Beijerinckia sp. 28-YEA-48: one gene and its partners. The protein of the gene in region 2 interacts with the protein of the main gene of each other region in a pairwise test. Links are inferred from orthologs where the notes say so. Each region holds a gene or a part of one and is shown on either strand. Other genes may lie near its edges.

Region 1 (4,192 bases), 5.3 Mb from region 2 along the record:
GCTGAAAATTGAAACGCGCGGCGCGCACGCCCGCCGCGTCGAGGCGCTTCAGCTCATCATCCGTCACGCTATCATCGATGATGGCGACGCCACGTGCCCGCGCCGGCGTCAATTTCGCCAAGGAGTCGAGCAGCAAGGCATGGTCGGTCGTGTAGACGGTCGCTTGCACGAGCACGAGACGATCCAGAGCAACCTGTTCGTGCATGCGGAGGGCATCGGACAATTCGGCGACCGGCGCATCATACAACGGCCTGTTATGCCGGATCGGATAGGCGGAGCGGTCCTGCGCATAGACATGCAGCTGACAGTCGCAACTGCCACGCGGCAGCTGCGGTGCCCGATCGGCAAGTTCCCCCTCTGCGCCAGGCGCGCGGATGGCATGTTCGTTCATATGACTCTCCGAAATCCCAGCTTTAGCCTATTTGACCCGCGCGACATGGGCCGTTTCAGCCAGGATCGCCTTGGTCTTCTCAATGACGCTCTTGGGCGTCGCGAACAGCTCCGCAATCAGGCGCTGCACGTCCTCACCGCTCGAAGGCGTCAGCTTGATATCGGACTTCACCGCCTCAGCCAGAAGATCGGGATCGCGCATCGTCTCGTCGAAGGCTTGGCGCAGCGCTTTCACGCGGTCGCTCGGCACATCCGGCGTGGTCGCGAACGGTCGGCCATAGGAATTGTCCATCGACATGAACCGCAGGATCATCTTGTCTTCCTCATTGCTGGCGAGATCGGCCAACAACGGAACACCAGGTAGTTCCGGGCTCGCTTCCCGGCGCACCTGGACGAGAATGTTGATCTTCTTGTCCGCCAGCCAGTCAGGCTTCGTGCTTGCCCAGGCCGACCAGGCCTGGCAGGCGCGCGCGCTCACTTCACCGCGCTCCATCGCCAGGTTGACTTCATTGCCACCTGGATAACCGGAGATGATCTTGAACTTGGTGCCGAGCACCGCATTCATCAGCAACGGATAGTAGACACAGTTGGTGAATGTGCCCGGCGCGCCGACAGTCACCTCGCGGTCCTTCAGATCCGCGAAGGATTTCACCCCCGAAGCCGCCCACGACACGATGGTGTTGGATTCATCGCTCGTATTGCCGATCCAGATGAATTTGCTGGCGTCGAATTGCACGCCCTGGCCACCGAGCAATTGATGCGTCGGCATGCTCTGCATGACCGCGTGCAGAACAGTGCCGTCGCGCGGCGCGATGTTGTAGAGCCAGTTCGCCGCCTGCAAGCCCACGGCGCCCGGCATATTGCGCGGCAGGATCGTCGGATGGCCGGGAATATACTTGCCCATATAACGCGAGATCAGGCGGGCGCGCGCATCGACATCGCCACCGACGCTGGCCGGCACGAGCATGGTCACGACCTTGCCCGCATAGAAATCCGAAACCGGGTCCGCCGAAGCCGCAGGCGGCAGGACGAATTGCGGCAGGACGAATGCCAGAGCGCTCGCGGCGAGCAAGCTTAACCGTGTCCGAAACGGCTGCATTGTAACTTCCCTCCCAAATCCGAGAGCTGAACGCTCTTCGGGCTCTGGCGGCGACATCCCTCTCCAACCAGGCGCAGCGATTCTAGCCGCTTTTCAACACACCGGCCCAATATGAAAATGTCGAAAAGGCATAGGGAATGGTTATGCCGGCGAACGTCGCTACTTTACGCAGGCCGCATAGCTACCGGCCTGGGCGATCCGCCGTTCGATCACTGAGGCAAGCCGATTGAGGAGGCCACTTGGCCGCGCCGGGGTGCGCACGATCGGGTTAGGCAGCGCCACCGCCAGCAGCGCCGCCTGACGGCGCGTCAGTTCGCTGGCGGAGCGGCCGAAGTGATGCCGCGCGGCAGCCTCGGCGCCATAGATGCCCGGCCCCCATTCGACAATGTTGAGATAGATCTCGAGCAGCCGCTTCTTCGACAGCACCGCATCGAGCCACAACGCCAATGGCGCCTCCAGCGCTTTGCGGACGAAAGAGCGACCGGGCCAGAGAAAGAGATTCTTCGCCGTCTGCATGGGGATCGTCGAAGCGCCACGGGTCGTCCCGCCGTCCAACGTCTTATCGACCACCGTCTTCAGCCCGGCAAAGTCGATGCCGTGATGAGCGCAGAACTGTCCATCCTCGGACATGATGACGGCGGTGCGCAGCACCGGCGCGATATCATCGATATCAACCCATCGCCGATCGTACCCCCCTGTAACCAGGTCCGCGAGCATCAACGTCGAAACAGGCCGCACCTGCGGGATGGCGTAGAGAAGCGTCAAAGCGAGCGGCAGCAGCGCCAAGGCCAGGAGAACGAACAGCAGCCGCCGGAACCAGAACCTGAGGCCGCCGCGTCGTCTCACTCCACGACCGCGTGCTGGCATCTCGGCTTCCGCCTCACTCTACCTGTGAAGCCGCGCGTGCTGCGCGCTTCCACGTTCCTATCAACCCGCCACAAAGACAGCAGCAAAACGATACCGATAAAGGAAGATATCGGATCATCTCCTTCAAACGCAATTTTCAGCAGAAGACGATACATCCACGATGTGGACCAACTTAGCATAACCGATTGATCGCTAACAGATAATATAGGGTTGGCTTCCATGCGAGCAAAGAGCCGAGATGAGCAAGTTTGATCGGGACGTCACCCTGAACGCTGTTCGGCCGTCGGAAGTCGAGGCCTGATGAGCTGACGGCGATGAGTGACATGCCACCAGCGAGCCCAATCGATTACCCCTCGGCCACGTCATGCAGGCGCGCTTAGAGCCTCTCACCGCGCAAATCCCAAAGGAAGGCTTCAAACAAACGGCGCTCGAGATGAAAACCGTTCATCAACGAGCGCCGTAAGTTCCATAGCTGTTTAGTTCGGCTTCGCTATGCGACATCGCTCAGGGGGACAACGACTTCCGTGACCTCTCGCTCATGCGGCGCCAAGCTGGTGCGACTTTCATCAGTCCACGTCGCAAGCTTGATCACTCGTCCTGTCAGAGCGCCATCATCACCAGGCTCGACTGGCTCCGCTGGCTCGACGATATTGAGACCACTTTGATTGAGGAAGAAGGTATGGTCGCCGAACAGACTGACCAGACGCTCGTTGACTGGATGATCATCAGGCACAACTTGTGCGTCGAGATGACTCATGGCTTGATCAACATTTGCAGATGCTAGTTTCATTGGATGCTCCTTGGATTGCCCCCAAGGCCCACGACGTTCAAATAATTGGGAAGCGCGACCTCACGTCGATTTGGTAATCAACGTCAGCGTTCCCTCATCATCAAGACTGGCAACGACAACTTGCGATGAACTCAAGCCCTTCGCTTTCAAGGCCTGCGCAGCCGCCGGGATTGAATCAATTGATTGATGCAGCTTCTGTAAATCGTCCTGCTGCATCGTTGCGATGACCGTATCGACTTGATTTTGAGAATTGGTCGGAAGGTCTTTGAACTCAACAATCTGAACCTTCTTAAATCGCTGGGGCGCAGACGTATCTGACGCAGCGGATCCCTCGGAGCGGCTTTGTGGAACTTGCGATTGCGCCTGAGCTGACGCTGCAAAGGCCAGGACTGAGAGCGCTGTGAGTGTCATCAGTATTCGCATTGTGCGTCCTTTCTATCAGGCGCGGCTCGTCATAGGTCCGCGAGTACGCACAGTTGGACGATCAAAACCGGCCATCTTCTGTTCATCATGTGGTCATTCCATGCAGTTGACGCGACCAAAGTGCGAAGTCGCGGAACCACTCGAGCATCGAAGGAACCGGATCAGTCATCTGCCACTTCGATGGAACGCTCAACAGATTCAAACATTATCATCAGGGTTGCGCGAGTAGACGCGCACCACGCAACTTAGAAGTTCACGATCTTATCGATGAGATCATCGCCGATGGCGCAATGGCAGAAATGACCATGTCGCCAAACGCCTCTTCGCGCGAACAAACGGCGGCGTCTTATCGCATAGGGAACGATCACAGCAACCGGTGATTGACCCTGCAAAAGCAACGCAAGGAGAAATGCAATGATCCGCAGGATAATGACGGCTGCTGCATTCGCGACATCAATCATCAGCATGTCCGCTTATGCGCAGGCACCAGCACCAAGCAACACGAGACCCGCCGACGCCACAACGGATCAAGGAACACGACCTGGCGCACAAGCACCATCAGGAGCGCCCGGCGTCGGCGTGGATCGGCAGGATCGCCGCGAGCAGCGCACCGACGATCAGAA
Region 2 (2,902 bases):
CGCGACAGATTGGTGAAGGCGCCGGCTGCCAGACGCACACCATCGAGACGCTTCTGCTCGAGGCCGTGCGAGGAGGCTTCCATGGCCAGATGGGTGATGCCGTCGCCGGCCAAGCGATCAAGCACTTGGTGCAGCGTGATCGGATCAGGCGTCGTCAGCGATCCATAGGCGACACCCTCGGCGGTCACGACACCGGTCGTGCCCAGAGCCGCCGACGGAAAACCAAGCTTCTGCCAGATCTGGCGCACGAAGGAGGCTGTCGATGTCTTGCCGCTGGTACCGGTGATCGCGGCGATCACGGCCGGCTGGCGCGCATAAAACCGCGCCGCCGCTTGCGCCAGCGCTGCCCGCACATCAGCGACCTTTACATAGACGGCCCCGGCCACCGGCGTCTCCGGCAGCTGTTCGCAGACGATCGCCACAGCGCCATTGGCATGAGCCTGCGCCGCGAAGCTAAGCCCATCGGCCTTGACGCCAGGGACAGCGAAAAACACGAAACCCGCGCGCACGGCACGGCTATCGGCGGTCAATCCCGCAACGTCACGACCAGCGACACCATCCGGCATCGCGGCGGACGGCAGAATATCGCGCAGCTTGCTCACCGCCAGGCGCTCCCGCTTGAAGGCAGACCAATGCCCAGACGCGCCACTGACGGAAAGACTTGCGACATCTGCGGCGTCGCCACGCGCGGCGGCAGGCCGAGCATCGGCGTCACGCGCTCGATAATACGCCCGGTCGTGGCGCCGGCGTTATAAGCGGCGGTGCGCGCACCGCCGGTTTCCGGCACGCCCTGGGGTTCGTCGTAAACGGTCAGGAACAGATATTTCGGCTTATCGGCCGGAGCGATCGCCGTGAACGTGGTGAACACACGGTCGTTGGAATAGCGTCCGTTCACAACCTTGTTCGCCGTTCCCGTTTTGCCGCCGGGGAAATAACCCTGCACGTTGATCGTGCGCGCCGAACCAACTTCCGCATTGAGGCGCATCAGATAGCGCATGCTTTCCGAAGTGTCAGGGCGGATCACTTGCGGCGAGATGGCACGCGCCTCCTGTTCCGAGCGCATGAGGAACGTTGGCTTGATCAGCTGACCGCCGTTGACCAGCGCCGACACCGCCATCATCGCCTGCAAGGGCGCGACCGCCAGGCCATGGCCGAAGGCGATGGTCATCGTGTTCAGCTCACCCCAATTGCGCGGCACGATCGGCTCGGCGCTTTCGGGTAGTTCGGTGCGCATACGATCGAGCTGGCCGATCTTGCGCAGGAACGCCTTGTGCCCCTCGACGCCGATCATCAGGGCCATCCGGGCCGTGCCGACGTTCGACGAATAGGTGAAGACTTCCGACACCGACAGCACGCGGTTTTGCGCATGGAAATCGTTGATGGCGAAGCGTCCGTAGCGCAAGGCGCCACGCGCATCGATCTTCGTGTTGACCGTGACCTTGCGGGCTTCCAGCGCCATCGCCATGGTCAGCGCCTTGAAGGTCGAGCCCATTTCGAACACACCGACAGTCATGCGGTTGATGCGGTTGGGTTCCAAGGCATCGACCGGATTGTTCGGATCATAGTCGGGCACCGAGGCGATCGCGATGACCTCGCCGGTGTTGACGTCCATGATCGCGGCAGCAGCCGCCTTGGCCTTGAATTTCTCGATGCCTCTGACGAGCTCGTCGCGCACCGCATAAGTGGCCTTGATGTCGAGCGACAGCTTGATCGGCTTCATATCGCTCGAACGCGCCGTCAGGCCAGCAAGGGCCAGATCGTTAAGGCCGTTGCCGTCGATATATTTCTCGACGCCAGCGATGCCGATATTGTCGGTGTTGGTGAAGCCGAGCACGTGGGCAGCCACCGGACCGTTTGGATAGACGCGTTTATTCTCCGGCAGAAAGCCAACACCCGGCAGGCCGAGGCGGAACACCTCTTCGCGCTCCTTGGGCGTGATACCGCGCTTGACCCAGATGAAACCTTTGCGCGAACCAAGCCGGTCCCGCAATTCGCGCGCGTTCACATCGGGCAGAACCGCGGTGAGCAGTTCCACCGCTTCATCCTTATCGATGATGCGACGCGGTTCGGCGAAAACGGAATCGATCTTGATGTCGGTCGCCAGAATATCGCCGTTACGATCGACAATATCGGGCCGCGCCCGTGAGCTTGCTTCCGTGGCCGCCCGCTTCAAACCGTTCTGCTCGGGCTTCATGCCAAGCCAAATGAGCTTGCCACCGAGAAACACGAAGACCGCGGTGAACGCCAGGGTGATCAGCCGGACGCGCGAGCCACTCTTGCCAATGCGGGTGCCAAGCACCCCGCGCAGGAACGGCACCAGCCAGGAGCGGATCGAACGACGACGCGGGGGAGGAGCGACATCTTGCATGTTGTCCTCAGGAAACGGCTGCGAATGGGACATGATTAGCGCGCCTCCGCATTCTGTTTCGGCGTAGCGGCGCCGCGCGTCGAACCCGTGACATCACGCGGCATCGGCGTCGCTTCACCAAGGCCAAGCAGATCGAGCTTCTTGCCGATGCTATCGACCCATGGCGCCCGCTCCGGCAGGTCCTGCGGCTGAACGATCTGATCAATAGAGAGCTGCTTGAGATCGAGATGTTTGTCCGCCAGGGCCTGGATGCGACCGGGACGGATAAGATGGGCGAATTCCGCCCGCATCATGGCGATCTGGTCGCGCTCCTGCTGGTTGGCGTTCTTCATTTTCAAAATTTGTTCGGCGAACAGAATGGTCTCGTATTTGATCGAATAGGCGTAAATCGCCGCGCCGATCAGCGCTAGAATTGCGACCACATTGAGGGTACGGAACATTTCAGCCTCGCTTCGGTTCGCGCACGGGCAGAGCCGCGAGGCGAAGAACATCTTGGGATACCGGCCGGGTCGGCGCTTGGGTGCGCACAGCCCA
Region 3 (4,372 bases), 4.3 Mb from region 2 along the record:
GGCTTCAGGAAATTAAGACGATGTCCAGGTTACCCACATTGAATTCCCCCTTCCTGCTCGGCTTCGATGACATCGAGCGGGCGCTCGATCGGGTGTCGAGAACCGCCGCTGACGGTTATCCGCCCTACAATATCGAGCGCCTCGCCAAGAGCGATAATTATCCTGAACGGCTACGGATCACTTTGGCCGTTGCGGGGTTTACCCAAGACCAGCTGGAAGTGACGCTGGAAGAGCAGCAGCTCGTCATTCGCGGCAGGCAGACCGAAGACAAGGAACGGGTCTACCTGCATCGCGGCATCGCCGCCCGCCAGTTCCAACGTGCCTTTCTGCTTGCGGAAGGCATGCAGGTCTTGGGAGCGGATTTGAAGAACGGTCTTTTGTCCGTTGATCTCGCCCGGCCACAACCGGAACGGATCGTGCAGAAGATCAACATTGCGGCGCGGGATTGAATGTCAGCGCCAAAGCGGGGCGGGCCCAAACGGGACGCCAGAGTAAGGAGCGTAAAAATGACCGAACATGACATGAACACCATTGCGAACGTGTCGTTGACGCCGGAACAATTCGCCCATCTCGGCGGCGGCATGATTGCTTATGTGCGCCCGATCAAGTCGGAAGATGCGCAACGTCTATTTCCACAGATCGGCGAGATTCAGCCGGGCCTCAATCTTTTCGCCCTGCTCTCCGCCGATGGCACGCCGATCATCCTGACCGATTCGAAGGATGCGGCGATCGCCAACGCCTGGGAGCATTCGCTGCAGACGGTGAGTCTGCACTAAGCGAACATGCGCTTAGGCTGAACGTTCGGCGGTTACACTCAGCCGCCGAACAATCTTTCCAAAATTCCAGGCTGTCGTTGCGGCTCTATCGAGCCTGTCCGGTCATTGCCGATCGGCGCCGGCGGGATCAACGGATTGCCGTTGTCACGCCGGATCGACGGCGGCCGGCTCACACTGTTGTTACCGTTACGCGCCGAGTTCTGACCGGCCTGGCCAGCTTGATTGATGGTCATCGGCCCGTTGCCGGTGGGGCCGATGGGCGCTGGCGGTATCAAACCGCCGGTTTGCGGCACCGAAGCTGGCGGCAGCGGCGCTTGCGAGGCCATCGGTATGGAACCTTGCGGCATAGGCGCTGACGGAATCATGCCCGGTGGTGCCGAAGGCGGCGGTAGGGAATCGCGCCAAGAAGCCGATGGCAAGGGCTGCGGCACAGTGTCTTTCAGCGCTTCACGCATGAAGCGGCTCCAGATATCGACAGGCAGATTGCCGCCCGAGGTTTTCTTGGTCGGCGAATTGTCGTCGTTGCCGAGCCACACACCAGTGACGAGACTGCTGGTGTAGCCAACGAACCAGGCGTCGCGATAATCCTGGCTCGTGCCGGTCTTGCCGGCGGCCTGCCAGCCTTTCAGCTCCGCCTTGCGCGCCGTGCCGGTGAGCAGCGTTTCCTGCATCATGCCGTTCATCATCGCCACATATCTGGCATCGATGATCCGTCCGAAGCTCGAGCCCTTGCGTTGATAAAGCAGCTTGCCGGTGGCGGTTTTCACGCGCGTGATCACATGCGGCTGAATGCGAATGCCGCCGTTGGCGAATGGCGCATAGGCCGACACCAGTTCAAGCGGCGTCACTTCCGATGTGCCAAGCGCGATCGAGGCATTCGGCTGCAACTCCGAGACGATGCCCAGGCGCTGCGCCGTGGCGACGACAGCCTTCGGCCCGACTTCCTGCGTCAGGCGCACCGCCACCGTGTTCAACGACAATGCCAGCGCCTGCGTCAGCGTCACCGGACCAAAATATTCGCGCGACGAATTCGACGGCCGCCAACCCTTGATGTTGATCGGCGCGTCGTCACGCACGGTGTCGGGCGTAAGGCCCCGTTCCAGAGCCGTGAGATAGACGAAAGGCTTGAACGCCGAGCCCGGCTGCCGTTTCGCCGCGACCGCGCGGTTAAACTGGCTGTCGGCATAATTGCGTCCGCCGACCAAAGCGCGGATCTGTCCGTTCGGATCGATTGAGACGACGGCGCCTTGCGACACGCCGTAACGGCCGCCGAGTTTATTGATCTCTTCGGTCAGCGCCCGCTCGGCCGAGGACTGCAGCACCGAGCTCAATGTGGTGGTGACGACGATGTCCTGGTCGATCGCGCCGACCGTGTCGTCGAGAATATCCATGACGAAGTCGGCGGCGTAATTGATCGAAGCCGCGCCGGCTTCGCGCGTCACCGTGGCCGGCTTGGCCATCGCGATCCTCGCCATCGCGTCGGTGATCAGGTGTTCCTGCGCCATGGCGGTGATCACCTTGGCGGCGCGATCGGCCGCACCGCTGGGATTACGGTTGGGCGCCAGCCGTGTCGGCGCCACCATCAGGCCCGCGAGCATGGCCGATTCGGACAAGGTGAGCTGGCGCGCGCCATGGCCGAAATATTTCTGCGCCGCGGCCTCGATGCCGTAGGCGCCGGAGCCGAAATAGACGCGGTTGAGATAGAGTTCGAGAATCTGGTTCTTCGAATATTTCTGCTCAAGCCAGATCGACAGGATGGCCTCCTGGATCTTGCGCGACATGGTCCGCTCCTGGGTCAGGAACAGATTTTTGGCGAGCTGCTGGGTCAGCGTCGAGCCGCCCTGCATGCTGCTGCTGCCGGTGGCGTTGCGCAACAGAGCGCGGGAAATCCCTAGGACGTCGATGCCCCAATGGCTGTAGAAGCGGCGATCCTCGATGGCGACGAAGGCATTGGGCACATAGGGCGGCAGGTCGCGAAGATGCGCCGCCGGCCCGCCGGTGTCGCCGCGATTGGCCAGCAGCACGCCGTCTTCGCTGAGAATGGCGATATTCGGCGGCCGCTTCGGCACTGCCAGCTGGTCGATCGGCGGCAATTGCGCCGCATGATAGGCGATCAGGCCGGCCAGCCCGACACAGCCCCAGATGCCGGTGATCAACGTCAGATAGATCAACGTACCGAAGGCTGAACGGCGCTTGCGGCGGCCTTTTTTGGGCGCGGCGCGATCGTTCCCACCGCCGCCGCCACCGATCAGGCCGCTGAGAAAGCCCTTTTTACGCTTGGCCTTGCCCCGCTCTGGGGCCGCTTGTTTGCGGCCGGGTCGCGTCGGCCGATCGGCGGGATCAGCGCGCAATTCTTCGGATCGCCGCTTCGGCGAGTCGAAAACGGGCTCTTTCCTGCTGAAAATACCGCGCATTGCACTCCACGCCCGCCCCGCCGGTCGTTTCTCAAGGGGATCGATGGCAGATCGACCGAGGAAAGCGGCGGCAATGAGAAATTACGGCGTCCGGATTAAGCCCCGGTAAAGCATGGGTGTCTTTACCGCAACGCGGTGGAAAGCTGTTGAAAGTCGGGGCCGCTGTCCACACGGGCTCGAGGCGCGCTTGCACAGGGCCTTGCAAACGGCGACAATTTCAGCCCTTTGGGACAAGCTATTGGGCTGAATATCAGGGAATGGGTCCGGCTATGAAGGTCACGCTGGAGCGCGCAGCGCTTCTGAAATCGCTCGGGCATGTACACAGGGTCGTCGAGCGGCGCAATACGATCCCGATTCTGTCCAACGTGTTGCTGCAGGCAGCCGGCCGATCGCTGCTGCTGAAAGCGACCGATCTTGATCTCGAGATCACCGAAACGGTGGCGGCCGATGTCGGCCAGGCGGGCGCCACGACACTGCCCGCCCACACCCTCTATGACATCGTCCGCAAATTGCCGGACGGCGCTCAGGTGTCGCTGGAACAGTCGGGCGAGGGCGGCCAGCTGCTGCTGCGCTCGGGCCGTTCGCGCTTCACCCTGCAATCGCTGCCCGAGACCGATTTCCCCGATCTCAATGCCGGCGATCTCAGCCACAAATTCGTTCTGCCGGCGGGCGATCTGAAGAAACTGATCGAGAAGACGCAGTTCGCCATCTCGACCGAAGAGACGCGCTACTATCTGAACGGCATCTTCATGCACACCACCGATTCCGGTGGCCACACCATGCTGCGCGCCGTCGCCACCGATGGCCATCGTCTGGCGCGTGTCGAAATGCCGGCGCCGCAAGGCTCGCCGGGCATGCCGGGCGTGATCATTCCGCGCAAGGCCGTGACCGAAGTGCAGAAGTTGATCGAGGATGCCGACAGCGAAATCGGCATCGAAATGTCGACCACCAAGGCGCGCTTCACCTTCGGCAATGTGGTGCTGACGTCGAAACTGATCGACGGCACCTTCCCCGATTATACCCGCGTCATTCCCACCAACAACGACAAGCGCCTCACCGTCGAGCGCGGCTCCTTCGCGCAAGCCGTCGATCGCGTCTCGACGATCTCGTCGGAACGCGGCCGCGCCGTGAAGCTCGCCATCGCCGATGGCAAGCTGACGTTGTCGGTGACCAATCCGGATT

Evidence for each region. Proteins that work in one complex are often made in the same cells at the same time.
Region 1: the proteins of BLW50_RS00415 (region 2) and mtgA interact in binary tests that used the Escherichia coli proteins (3 or more experiments, as listed by UniProt). The link is inferred for Beijerinckia sp. 28-YEA-48 from one-to-one orthologs.
Region 3: the proteins of BLW50_RS00415 (region 2) and BLW50_RS20545 interact in binary tests that used the Escherichia coli proteins (3 or more experiments, as listed by UniProt). The link is inferred for Beijerinckia sp. 28-YEA-48 from one-to-one orthologs.

What each region holds. Positions count from the first base shown.
Region 1 is NZ_FNSI01000001.1:5,413,517-5,417,708, reverse strand. Bases 503-3,392 are described here. They hold mtgA (monofunctional biosynthetic peptidoglycan transglycosylase), read right to left. Parts: upstream 2,357-3,392; coding sequence 1,649-2,356; downstream 503-1,648. Other genes in these bases: BLW50_RS25410 (hypothetical protein), read right to left, coding at 3,207-3,392; BLW50_RS25415 (hypothetical protein), read right to left, coding at 2,847-3,146; BLW50_RS25425 (Bug family tripartite tricarboxylate transporter substrate binding protein), read right to left, coding at 503-1,489. Outside these bases: BLW50_RS25430 (amidohydrolase family protein), read right to left, coding at 1-391; more of BLW50_RS25425, read right to left, coding at 419-502; more of BLW50_RS25410, read right to left, coding at 3,393-3,557; BLW50_RS25405 (hypothetical protein), read right to left, coding at 3,815-4,030; BLW50_RS25400 (hypothetical protein), read right to left, coding at 4,128-4,192. UniProt on the Escherichia coli protein: Peptidoglycan polymerase that catalyzes glycan chain elongation from lipid-linked precursors. May play a role in peptidoglycan assembly during cell division in collaboration with other cell division proteins.
Region 2 is NZ_FNSI01000001.1:89,204-92,105, reverse strand. It holds BLW50_RS00415 (peptidoglycan D,D-transpeptidase FtsI family protein), read right to left. Parts: upstream 2,402-2,902; coding sequence 599-2,401; downstream 1-598. Other genes in the region: rsmH (16S rRNA (cytosine(1402)-N(4))-methyltransferase RsmH), read right to left, coding at 2,810-2,902; BLW50_RS00410 (cell division protein FtsL), read right to left, coding at 2,404-2,808; BLW50_RS00420 (UDP-N-acetylmuramoyl-L-alanyl-D-glutamate--2,6-diaminopimelate ligase), read right to left, coding at 1-566. UniProt on the Escherichia coli protein: Essential cell division protein that catalyzes cross-linking of the peptidoglycan cell wall at the division septum. Required for localization of FtsN.
Region 3 is NZ_FNSI01000001.1:4,378,802-4,383,173, reverse strand. The notes cover bases 503-3,572. They hold BLW50_RS20545 (transglycosylase domain-containing protein), read right to left. Parts: upstream 3,191-3,572; coding sequence 815-3,190; downstream 503-814. Other genes in these bases: dnaN (DNA polymerase III subunit beta), read left to right, coding at 3,460-3,572; BLW50_RS20550 (BQ00720 family protein), read left to right, coding at 507-776. Outside these bases: BLW50_RS20555 (Hsp20 family protein), read left to right, coding at 21-449; more of dnaN, read left to right, coding at 3,573-4,372. UniProt on the Escherichia coli protein: Cell wall formation. Synthesis of cross-linked peptidoglycan from the lipid intermediates.